2 regions of the Kitasatospora sp. NPDC058965 genome follow, and region 1 is predicted to be linked to the other one. Evidence: riboswitches for the same ligand, from Rfam matches in the RefSeq annotation. Region 1 holds a riboswitch; the other holds the start of a gene.
What was found. A riboswitch is a leader RNA that binds a small molecule or an ion and turns the genes downstream of it on or off. The one in region 1 is predicted to bind cobalamin.

Region 1 (4,866 bases):
GCGGAAGACCCAGTTGGTGCCGGTGGCCAGGCCGTGCAGCAGGCCGCGGCTGCGGAACCAGTACACGTAGGCGAAGGCGCCGTAGAAGAACAGGCCCTCCACGCAGGCCGCGAAGCAGATCAGGTTGAGCAGGAAGGCCCGGCGGTCGTCCTTGGTCTGCAGCGACTCGAGGTGGTCGACCGCGTTCATGTACGTGAAGCAGAACTGCGCCTTCTGCGCGATGGAGGGGATGTTCTCCACCGCCGCGAAGGCCGCCGCGCGGTCCTCCGGGTCGGGCAGGTAGGTGTCGAGCAGCGTCAGGTAGAACTGGACGTGCACGGCCTCCTCGAACAGCTGCCGGGAGAGGTAGAGCCGGGCCTCGGGCGAGTTGATGTGCTTGTAGAGGCTCAGCACCACGTTGTTGGCGACGATCGAGTCACCGGTGGCGAAGAAGGCGACCAGGCGGCCGATCAGGTGCCGCTCGCCCTCGCTCAGCTTGGCCAGGTCGGCGACGTCGGAGTGCAGGTCCACCTCCTCCACGGTCCAGGTGTTCTTGATCGCGTCCCGGTACCGGTCGTAGAACGACGGGTAGCGCATCGGACGCAGGGTCAGCTCGAAGCCGGGGTCGAGCAGCATCTTCTTCCGGCCGTCGGGCTGGTCGGCGGGGGTGGAGCTCACTGGCAGGCCTCGCAGGACTCGGGGTTCTCCAGCGAGCAGGCGATGGCGTCCTGCTCGGCCTGGGTCATGGTGGGGGTGTTCACGGGCTGCGGCGCGGCGGCGCGGGCGGCGCCGGGGGCGGCCTGGGCGATCCGGGTGGCCGGGCGCGAGCGCAGGTAGTAGGTGGTCTTCAGACCGACCTTCCACGCGTAGGCGTACATCGAGCTCAGCTTGCCGATGGTCGGCGCCGCCATGAACAGGTTCAGCGACTGGCTCTGGTCGATGTACGGCTGCCGGGCCGCGGCCAGGTCGATCAGCGCGCGCTGCGGCAGCTCCCAGGCGGTGCGGTACAGCGAGCGCACCTCGGCCGGCAGCCAGCCCAGCTCCTGCACGCTGCCGTTGGCGTCGCGCAGCGCGTCCCGGGTCTGCTGGTCCCAGACGCCCAGCTCCTTGAGCTCCTTCACCAGGTACGGGTTGACCTGGAGGAACTCGCCGGACAGCGTCTCGCGCTTGAACAGGTTGGAGACCTGCGGCTCGATGCACTCGTAGACGCCCGCGATGGAGGCGATGGTGGCGGTCGGGGCGATCGCCAGCAGCAGCGAGTTGCGCAGGCCGGTGCGGGCGATCGTGGCGCGCAGCGCGTCCCAGCGCTCCCGCCACTGCGGGGTCACGCCGAAGTGGTCGATGTGCAGCTGGCCCCGGGCCGCGCGGGTCTCGCCGTAGGCCGGGTGCTGCCCGAACTGCTCGGCCAGCTCGCTGGAGCGCTCGTAGGCGGTCAGCATGATCCGCTCGGCGATCAGCGTGGACAGCTTCTTGGCCTCGGCGGAGTCGAAGTCCAGGCGCAGCTTGAAGAAGACGTCCTGCAGGCCCATCACGCCCAGGCCCACCGGGCGCCAGCGCGAGTTGGAGGTGCCGGCCTCGGTGGTCGGGTAGAAGTTGATGTCCACCACGCGGTCCAGGAAGGTCACCGCGGTGCGCACGGTGGCGTCCAGCCGCTCCCAGTCCATCGCGGTCAGCAGGTCCGCGGCGCTCGCGCCCTCGGCCAGGTGGGCGCCGAGGTTGACCGAGCCGAGGTTGCAGACCGCGGTCTCGGAGTCGTCGGTGACCTCCAGGATCTCGGTGCACAGGTTGGAGGAGTGCACCGTGCGGCCCGGCAGCGCGGTCTGGTTGGCGGCCCGGTTGGAGGCGTCCTTGAAGGTCATCCAGCCGTTGCCGGTCTGCGCCAGGGTGCGCATCATCCGGGCGTACAGGGTCTGCGCGGGGATGGTGCGCACGGCCTTGCCGGCCTGCTCGGCCTTCAGGTACGCCTCGTCGAAGTCCGCGCCCCACAGGTCGACGAGCTCGGGCACGTCGGCCGGCGAGAAGAGCGACCAGTCGGCGTTGGCGTTGACCCGGCGCATGAACTCGTCCGGGATCCAGTGCGCCAGGTTGAGGTTGTGGGTCCGGCGGGCCTCCTCGCCGGTGTTGTCGCGCAGCTCCAGGAACTCCTCGATGTCCGCGTGCCAGGTCTCCAGGTAGACGCAGGCCGCGCCCTTGCGCCGGCCGCCCTGGTTGACCGCGGCGACCGAGGAGTCCAGGGTGCGCAGGAACGGCACGATGCCGTTGGACTGGCCGTTGGTGCCGCGGATCAGGCTGCCGCGCGAGCGGATCCGGGAGTAGGACAGGCCGATGCCGCCGGCGTGCTTGGAGAGCCGGGCGATCTGCGCGTAGCGGGAGTAGATCGAGTCCAGGTTGTCCAGCGGCGAGTCCAGCAGGTAGCAGCTGGACATCTGCGGGTGCCGGGTGCCGGAGTTGAACAGGGTGGGCGAGCTGGTCAGGTACTCCAGCCGGCTCATCAGGCGGTACAGCTCGGCCACCTCGGCCACCGACCGGGCGGTGTCGCCGACCGCCAGGCCGCAGGCCACCCGGAGCAGGAAGTGCTGGGGCGTCTCCACCACCTTGCGGGTGATCGGGTGGCGCAGCAGGTAGCGGGACTGCACGGTGCGCAGGCCGAAGTACTCGAACCGGTCGTCGCCCGAGGGGTCCACCAGCGCGTTCAGCGCCGCGGCGTGCTTGGCCACGAAGTCGGCGGTGGAGTCGCCGATCAGGCCCTCGCCGTGGCCGACGACGATCGAATCGGTGAAGCTGACCACGCCCTGGGTCGCGGCCTCGTCCAGGATCTCCTGGGCGAGCAGCCGGGCGGCCAGCTTCGAGTACTGCGGGTCCTCGGCGATCATCGAAGCGGCGGCGTCCACGGCCAGCCCGCGCAGCTCGGCGAAGTCCGAACCGGCGTGGCGGCCGCGCAGCGCGGCGGCGGCGACGTGGCCGGGGTCCACCTGCGGAAGGTCGGTGCTGCAATCAGTGAGCAGCCGAAGCAGCGCCGTACCGGGGTCGGTGGGGGCATCTGCATTTCCCTGGGACGGCAGGGCGACTGAGGCAGCGACGGTCAAGGCGCACTCTCTCCTGTGGCGGCGGCGGACGTGTCCGACCACTGGGGCGCGACAGGGAAAACGGCACGGCGAAACGTTCCGGCGCGCGCGTCGTCACCCTGGCCCACCCGCGGGGCCGGACGGTACTGGTGCTGTGAAGGCCCCTGCGGGGAGGCCCGGGTGGCACACCGTCGGCAGGTACTCGGACTCGCGGCGCCGGGCGTGGCCGGTCGCGCTCACCGCTGCGGGGCAGTCCCGGACTCGCACCGGGTTCCCCTGCGTCGACAGCGAGAGTGAGCATACATGTAGTGGCGGCTGCCCGACGCAGGCCCAGATGTAGTGTCGGCGGCGTGTTGGATCCGTCGCGCTGTGGTGCTGGCGGCTTCGCGGAAACCGGCCTGATCCCGGGTCAGCGGGCGCCTGACGCCGCGTCGGCACCGGTCCGGAACGCCATCGTGTAGACCCACAGGTCGATGCCCTCGCGCGGGCTCCAGTCGCGCTCCGGGCAGCGGGCGAAGCCGACCCGCTCGTAGATCCGGTGCGCGGCCCGCATCCCGGGGCGGGTGGAGAAGGCCATGCCCGCCAGGCCCAGCGCGCGGCAGCGGTCCACCGTGGCGCGCACCAGGGCCTCGCCGACGCCGCGGCCCCGGGCGGCGGCCGCGGCCGCCAGCATCCGGATCTCGCCCTCGTCGGGGCCGGCGATGTCGGCCCACTCGGTGCCGCCGACGGCCAGCGTGACGGTGCCGAGCACCCGGCCGGCCGGGCCCCGGGAGAGGTCGGCCGGGTCGACGGCGACGAGCAGCTCGGCCTCGGCGGCGCGGCGGCGGGCGTCGCGCAGCAGGCTCACGTACTGGGCGTCGGGCGGGGTGTGGCCGTCGCCGACGAACGCCTCCACGGTCACCTCGCCTGCGGCGTGCAGGTCTGCTTCGAGCGCGGGGCGGATGACGAGGTCCATCGGACCAGTGTGCCAAGGCGCAGGTCGGAGGCGGCGGGGAGGGTGCCGCGCAGGCGGTCGGCGGCGTCGGCGGCCGGGGCGTCGGCGGCCGGGACGGCGGGGGAGACGGCGGTCGGGACGGCGGTCGGGACGGCGGTGCGGTGCAGCCGGTCGGGCTGACCGGGGTCGGCGGGGTAGCCGGTCGGGCGGTGCCAGTTGTCGCGGCCGTGCCGTCCGGTGCGGTCGAGGTCGCGGCCGAGCAGCAGGCCGAGGGCGCCGAAGCCGCCGACCAGGCCGAGGACGAGGAGTGCGTTCGCCAGCGTGGAGGTCATGGCTCCAGCCTGGCAACCGGTTCGAAGCGGAACGAGTGGCAGCAATGCCACTCTCCGTCGAATTCCTGCCAGTGGTTCGCTAGGCTGCCCCCATGGCGCTGAGCGGAACCCTGCAGAACGTGGTCGCGGTGGTGCTGGAGGACGTGCACCCCTTCGAGCTGGGCGTGGCCAGCGAGGTGTTCGGGCTGGACCGGAGCGAGGAGGGGCTGCCGGTCTACGACTTCGCGCTGGCCTCGACCCGGGCGGGCGAGCTGCGCACCCACGCGGGGTTCACGGTGAACGTGCCGCACGGCGTGGAGCGGCTGGCCGAGGCGGACCTGGTGATCGCGGCCGCCACGGGGGTGCGGGACAGCTACCCGGCCGAGCTGGTCCAGGCGGTGCGGGCGGCGGCCGAGCGGGGCGCGCGGGTGCTCTCGATCTGCAGCGGCACCTTCCTGCTCGGTGCTGCGGGCCTGCTGGACGGCCGGCGCTGCACCACGCACTGGCGGTGGACCGACGAGCTGGCGGCCCGGTTCCCGCTCGCGGTGGTGGAGCCGGACGTGCTCTACGTGGACGA
Region 2 (4,866 bases), on a different contig from region 1:
CATGCTCCTCGATCAGATCCCCCAGCCGGTCCAGCCGTTCCTCCCGGGCCGCCGCGAAGCAGGTGTCGGGCGCGGGCACGAAGGCCCGCCCCGCCGCCGCCGCGACCGCGCGCAGGAAGGCCCGCCGGAAGCCGTCGTTCTCCAGTGCCCCGTGCCAGGTGGTGCCCCAGACCGACCCCTCGCGGCACCCGTCCAGGAAGGCCTCGCCACCCTCCACGGTCACGATGCCGTGGTGGATCTCGTACCCCGCCACCCGCTCGCCCAGCGCCTCGCCCACCGGCCGCCCGAGCACCTTCTCGGCCCCGAACTCCACCACGGTGGGCAGCAGGCCGAGCCCGGCCACGGTGCCCGCACCGGACTCCACCAGGTCGGTGATCCGCCGGCCGAGCATCTGGTAGCCGCCGCAGACCCCGAGCACCGGCCGCCCGGCCGCCGCCCGTGCGCGCAGCGGCTCCGCCAGCCCGCGCTCGCGCAGCCAGGCCAGGTCCGCCACCGTGGCCCGGGTGCCGGGCAGCACCACCAGGTCGGCGTCGGCCAGCTCCTCGGGCCGGGTGGCCCAGCGCACCAGCACGCCCGGCTCCTGGGCCAGCGCGTCCAGGTCGGTGAAGTTGGACAGCCGCGGGAAGCGCAGCACCGCCACCCGCAGCACGTCGGCGCCGACCGGGCCGGACGGGGCGCGGTCCACCACGGCGGAGGACAGGTCGAGCGAGTCCTCGGCGTCCAGCCACAGGCCCGGCAGCATCGGCAGGGTGCCCAGCACCGGACGGCCCGTCAGCTCGTGCAGCATGTCCAGCCCGGGCCGGAGCAGCCGGGCGTCGCCGCGGAACTTGTTGACCAGCCAGCCCGCCACCAGCGCCTGGTCGGCGGCGTCGAGCAGCGCCAGGGTGCCGTACATCGCGGCGAACACCCCGCCGCGGTCGATGTCGCCGACCACCACCACCGGCAGGTCGGCGGCCCGGGCCAGGCCCATGTTGGCGATGTCGCGGTCGCGCAGGTTGATCTCGGCGGGCGAGCCGGCGCCCTCGCAGACCACCACGTCGAACCGGGCCCGCAGGTCGGCCAGGCACTCCAGCGAGCGCTGCAGCAGGTACGGCTTGCGCTCGCGGTAGTCCAGTGCGCCCACCTCGGCCACCGGTCGGCCGAGCAGCACCACCTGGCTGCGCCCGTCCGCGCCGGGCTTGAGCAGCACCGGGTTCATCGCCGCCTCCGGCTCCACCCGGGCGGCCTGGGCCTGCATCACCTGGGCCCGGCCGATCTCCGCGCCGTCGGCGGTGACCATCGAGTTGAGCGACATGTTCTGCGCCTTGAACGGCGCCACCCGGACCCCCTTGCGGGCCAGCCAGCGGCAGATCCCGGCGGTCACCACGCTCTTGCCGGCGTCCGAGGTGGTGCCGGCCACCAGGATCGCGTTGCTCATGTCCGTCCCTTCCACAGCAGCCGGGCCACCACCGTGGTTCCCAGCGCCAGCAGACCCACCCGGCGGGAGAGCCGGCAGGCGCGTTCGATGTCGGCGACCGCGACCGGCCGCAGCTCGGCGCCCAGCACCGGCCGGTGCTCCACGCGGTCGCCGTACTGCAGGGTGCCGCCGAGCCGGACGCCCAGCGCGCCCGCGAAGGCGGACTCGGCCTGGCCGGCGTTGGGGCTGGGGTGGCTGCCGCCGTCGCGGCGCCAGACCCGCCAGGCGGTGCCGGGGGAGTCGGCGGCGGCCACCGCGAGCAGCGCGGTCAGCCGGGCGCCCGGCCAGCCCGCCACGTCGTCCAGCCGGGCCGCGGCCCAGCCGAACCGGCGGTAGCGGACGGACTTGTGCCCCACCATCGCGTCCAGGGTGTTGACGGCCCGGAAGGCGAGCAGCCCGGGCGGGCCGGCCAGGGCTCCCCAGACCAGCGCGTTCACCACCGCGTCGGCAGTGTTCTCGGCCACCGACTCGACCACCGCGCGGGCGATCTGCTGACCGTCCAGCGCGCTGGGGTCGCGGCCGCACAGGTGCGGCAGCCGCTCCCGCGCCGCCGTCAGGTCCTCGGCGGCCAGCGACCGGCCGATGGTGCGGGCCTCGCGCAGCAGCGAGGTGGCACCGAGCACGGTCCAGGTGGCCAGGGCCGCGGTGGCGGTGCGGCGGACCGGGCCGGCGCCGCGCTCCAGGGCGGCGGCGCCCAGCGCCACGGTGCCCACCGCGAGCGCGGTGTGCAGGGCGCCGGCGCCGCGGTGGTCGCGCCAGAGGGCGCGCTCCAGGGCGCTGGCGGCCCGGCCGAAGGCGGCCACCGGGTGGCCGCGCCGGGGGTCGGCGAAGACGGCGTCGGCGGCGAAGCCGATCACCGCACCGAGCGCATGGCCGGTGACGGCGCGCTGCATCGACGGGTCCTCACTCAGGGTCCGCGCCCTGGCTCGACGTGAATCCGGAGGGGCGAGTTCCTGGCTCCCGGGGGCTGACGGTGCGTCGCGCTCCCCGGTGACAGTGGCGGGACCGCGCCGGATTCGCACCGGCTTCCTCTGCTTGCCTCCGTATGGCCCAAGGATCCCATCACGCTGGTCAACCGGGCGTCAACCAGGCCTCACGGCAGCCGGCGGAGTGGTTGATCACACCGGCGCCGCCGTCGTCGACGCGGCCACGACTGGTGGATCGTCCAACACTGCGTCAGGGGCGGCCGCGGCGCTTCGTGCGTTCAGCGGCTGGGGAGCGGTGCGCGGGCGGGCCTAGCGTCGGCGCCATGCGAAGCCGCCGGTTCACCGCCCCCGCCCCGGTCCCGTTCTCCCCGCAGGCCGCCCGTGCGCACCGGGTGGGCCTGGGACTGACCCCGGACCAGGTGGCGGCCGGGATGGCCGCGCACGGGGTGCGGCTGCTCCCCTCGCACGTGCTGGGCTGGGAGAGCGGGGAGTTCCGCCCGGACGAGACGGAGTTCATCGCGCTGGCCCGGGCGCTGTGGTGCCCGGCGGTCCAGTTGATGGACGCGGCGCCGGGCTCGCTGCGGGACTTCCGGCTGGCCCGCGAGCTCACCGCGGACCAGGCGGCCGCCCGGATCGGGATGAACCCGCGCGGCTACACCGCCGCCGAGCTGACCGGCCGCTGGACCGGTGACGAGGCGCAGACCGCCGCGCTCGCCGAGGTGCTGGGGCTGCGGCTGCGCGACCTGCTGCGGATCACCGGCGGCGGCCCGGAGCTGGAGCGGCGGCTGCGCCAGTGCGTGGACGGCCGCTGGCAGGCCCAGCTCGCCGCGGTCGGCCGGCTGGTCCCGGTGCCCACGGCCACCCTGGCCGCCGTGCTGGCCGCCCTGCAGGGCGAGTACCAGGTCACCTCGCACTGGGGCGCGACCGCCCCGAGCACCCCGCCGGAGGCGCCGGTGGACGAGCGCTTCTGGGCCCTGCTCACCGGCCGGGACACCGGAGGCCTGCCCGTGTGACGTGCCGGGGCGGCCGGCCGGGGCACCTCGCGCAGTGTCTCCCAACGGCGGCGTTGCGGTGGCCGTCCGGCCTGCGGCGGGGTGAACTGGATTGGCCCGTCCGAGCCGCCGTCACCATCCCGGGGAGAGCCATGCGTTGGGGAACCGTCGTCGCCACGGCCACCGCTGTTGCCATCGGAGCCGGCGCGGCCGCGCTGCTGATCGGGCGCCGGGTCTCCGACCTGAGCCTGCGCCCCGAGCGGACCGAGGGCGAGGGCGAGCCCGAACTGCGGGTGCACCAGCTCGCCGCCGACCGGATCACCCTGACCCGCACCACCGCGAGCTCCCGGCGCGGCCGGTACGCGCTGGAGTGGCCCGGCGGGCACGCGGTGGTCGGCGAGGTGCTGGCCACCGACCCGCAGACCGTCACCCGCCGCCTGGAGCTGAGCGCGGGCAGCCCGCCGGCGGCCGGCACCGAGGTGGAGCTGACCACCCGGGTGCTGCGCGGCGACCCGGGCTCGGCCTGCGGACTGGACTACATGGACGTGGTGGTGGACGGCGAGCTGGGCGCGCTGCCCGCCTGGTACGTGCCGGCGGTCCGCGGCACCTGGGTGATCCTGGTGCACGGCGTGCTGGCCGACCGGCGCCAGGCGCTGCCGGTGCTGCAGCTGCTGAAGCGGCTGCAGCTGCCCGCGCTGGTGGTCAGCTACCGGGGCGACCAGGGCGCGCCCGCCTCGCCGGACGGGATCGGGCACTTCGGCGAGACCGAGTGGCACGACGTGGACGCCGCGATCAGGTTCGCCAAGGAGGCCGGGGCCGGCCGGGTCGTGCTCTACGGCTGGTCGGTGGGCGCGGCCGCGGTGCTGCACGCGGCGGCCCGCTCGGACTACCGCACCAGCGTGGCCGGCCTGGTGCTGGACTCCGCGGTGCTGGAGCCGGGTGCCACGGTGCGCGGGGTGGCCGCCGCCGCCGGGGTGCCGACCGCGCTGGCCGGGCAGCTGGGCGCCTGGTCGGCGGAGGGGCGCACCGGGGTCGACCTGGCCGGGTTCGCCCGGATCGCGGCCGGCACCGACCTGTTCGCACCCACCCTGCTGCTGCACAGCCCGCAGGACGAGGTGGCCCCCTGGCCCGGTGCCCAGCGGCTGGCCCACCGCCGCCAGGACCTGGTGAGCCTGCACCCCGTGCCGGGTGCGGCCCACGCCGCGCTGTGGAACGCCGACCCGGCCGGCTACGAGGAGACGCTGCGCCGGTTCCTGACCCCGATCCTGTGACCGGTCCCGTCCCGCCGGGGTACCCCGGCGGGACGGGACCGCCACCCCTGGCGCCGGCGCCGGGTGATCCCGTAGGGTCACCCCTTGACCACGCACGGTGCCACCACTACTGTCGTGCACAGTTCAGGGCCGGTGGGCGGCGGCCCGGTTTGGGCCCTCTTGCCCCGACTCCGCCCCGATTGCCACCTGAAGCAGTACAAGACGCGCCGAACTCGATGTGA

Region 2: linked by a shared signal. The riboswitch ahead of ACFW1A_RS19175 (cobalamin biosynthesis protein) and the one ahead of ACFW1A_RS07445 (ribonucleoside-diphosphate reductase subunit alpha) in region 1 are both predicted to bind cobalamin.

The regions. Positions count from the first base shown of each region.
Region 1 is NZ_JBHYKG010000027.1:21,407-26,272, forward strand. It holds gene ACFW1A_RS07440 (ribonucleotide-diphosphate reductase subunit beta) at 1-615, opposite strand, end outside; gene ACFW1A_RS07445 (ribonucleoside-diphosphate reductase subunit alpha) at 654-3,065, opposite strand; cobalamin riboswitch at 3,220-3,351, opposite strand; gene ACFW1A_RS07450 (GNAT family N-acetyltransferase) at 3,454-3,999, opposite strand; gene ACFW1A_RS07455 (hypothetical protein) at 3,942-4,310, opposite strand; gene ACFW1A_RS07460 (helix-turn-helix domain-containing protein) at 4,403-4,866, shown strand, end outside.
Region 2 is NZ_JBHYKG010000106.1:3,189-8,054, reverse strand. It holds gene ACFW1A_RS19180 (cobyric acid synthase) at 1-1,417, opposite strand, end outside; gene ACFW1A_RS19175 (cobalamin biosynthesis protein) at 1,414-2,349, opposite strand; cobalamin riboswitch at 2,383-2,534, opposite strand; gene ACFW1A_RS19170 (helix-turn-helix domain-containing protein) at 2,706-3,395, shown strand; gene ACFW1A_RS19165 (hypothetical protein) at 3,527-4,645, shown strand.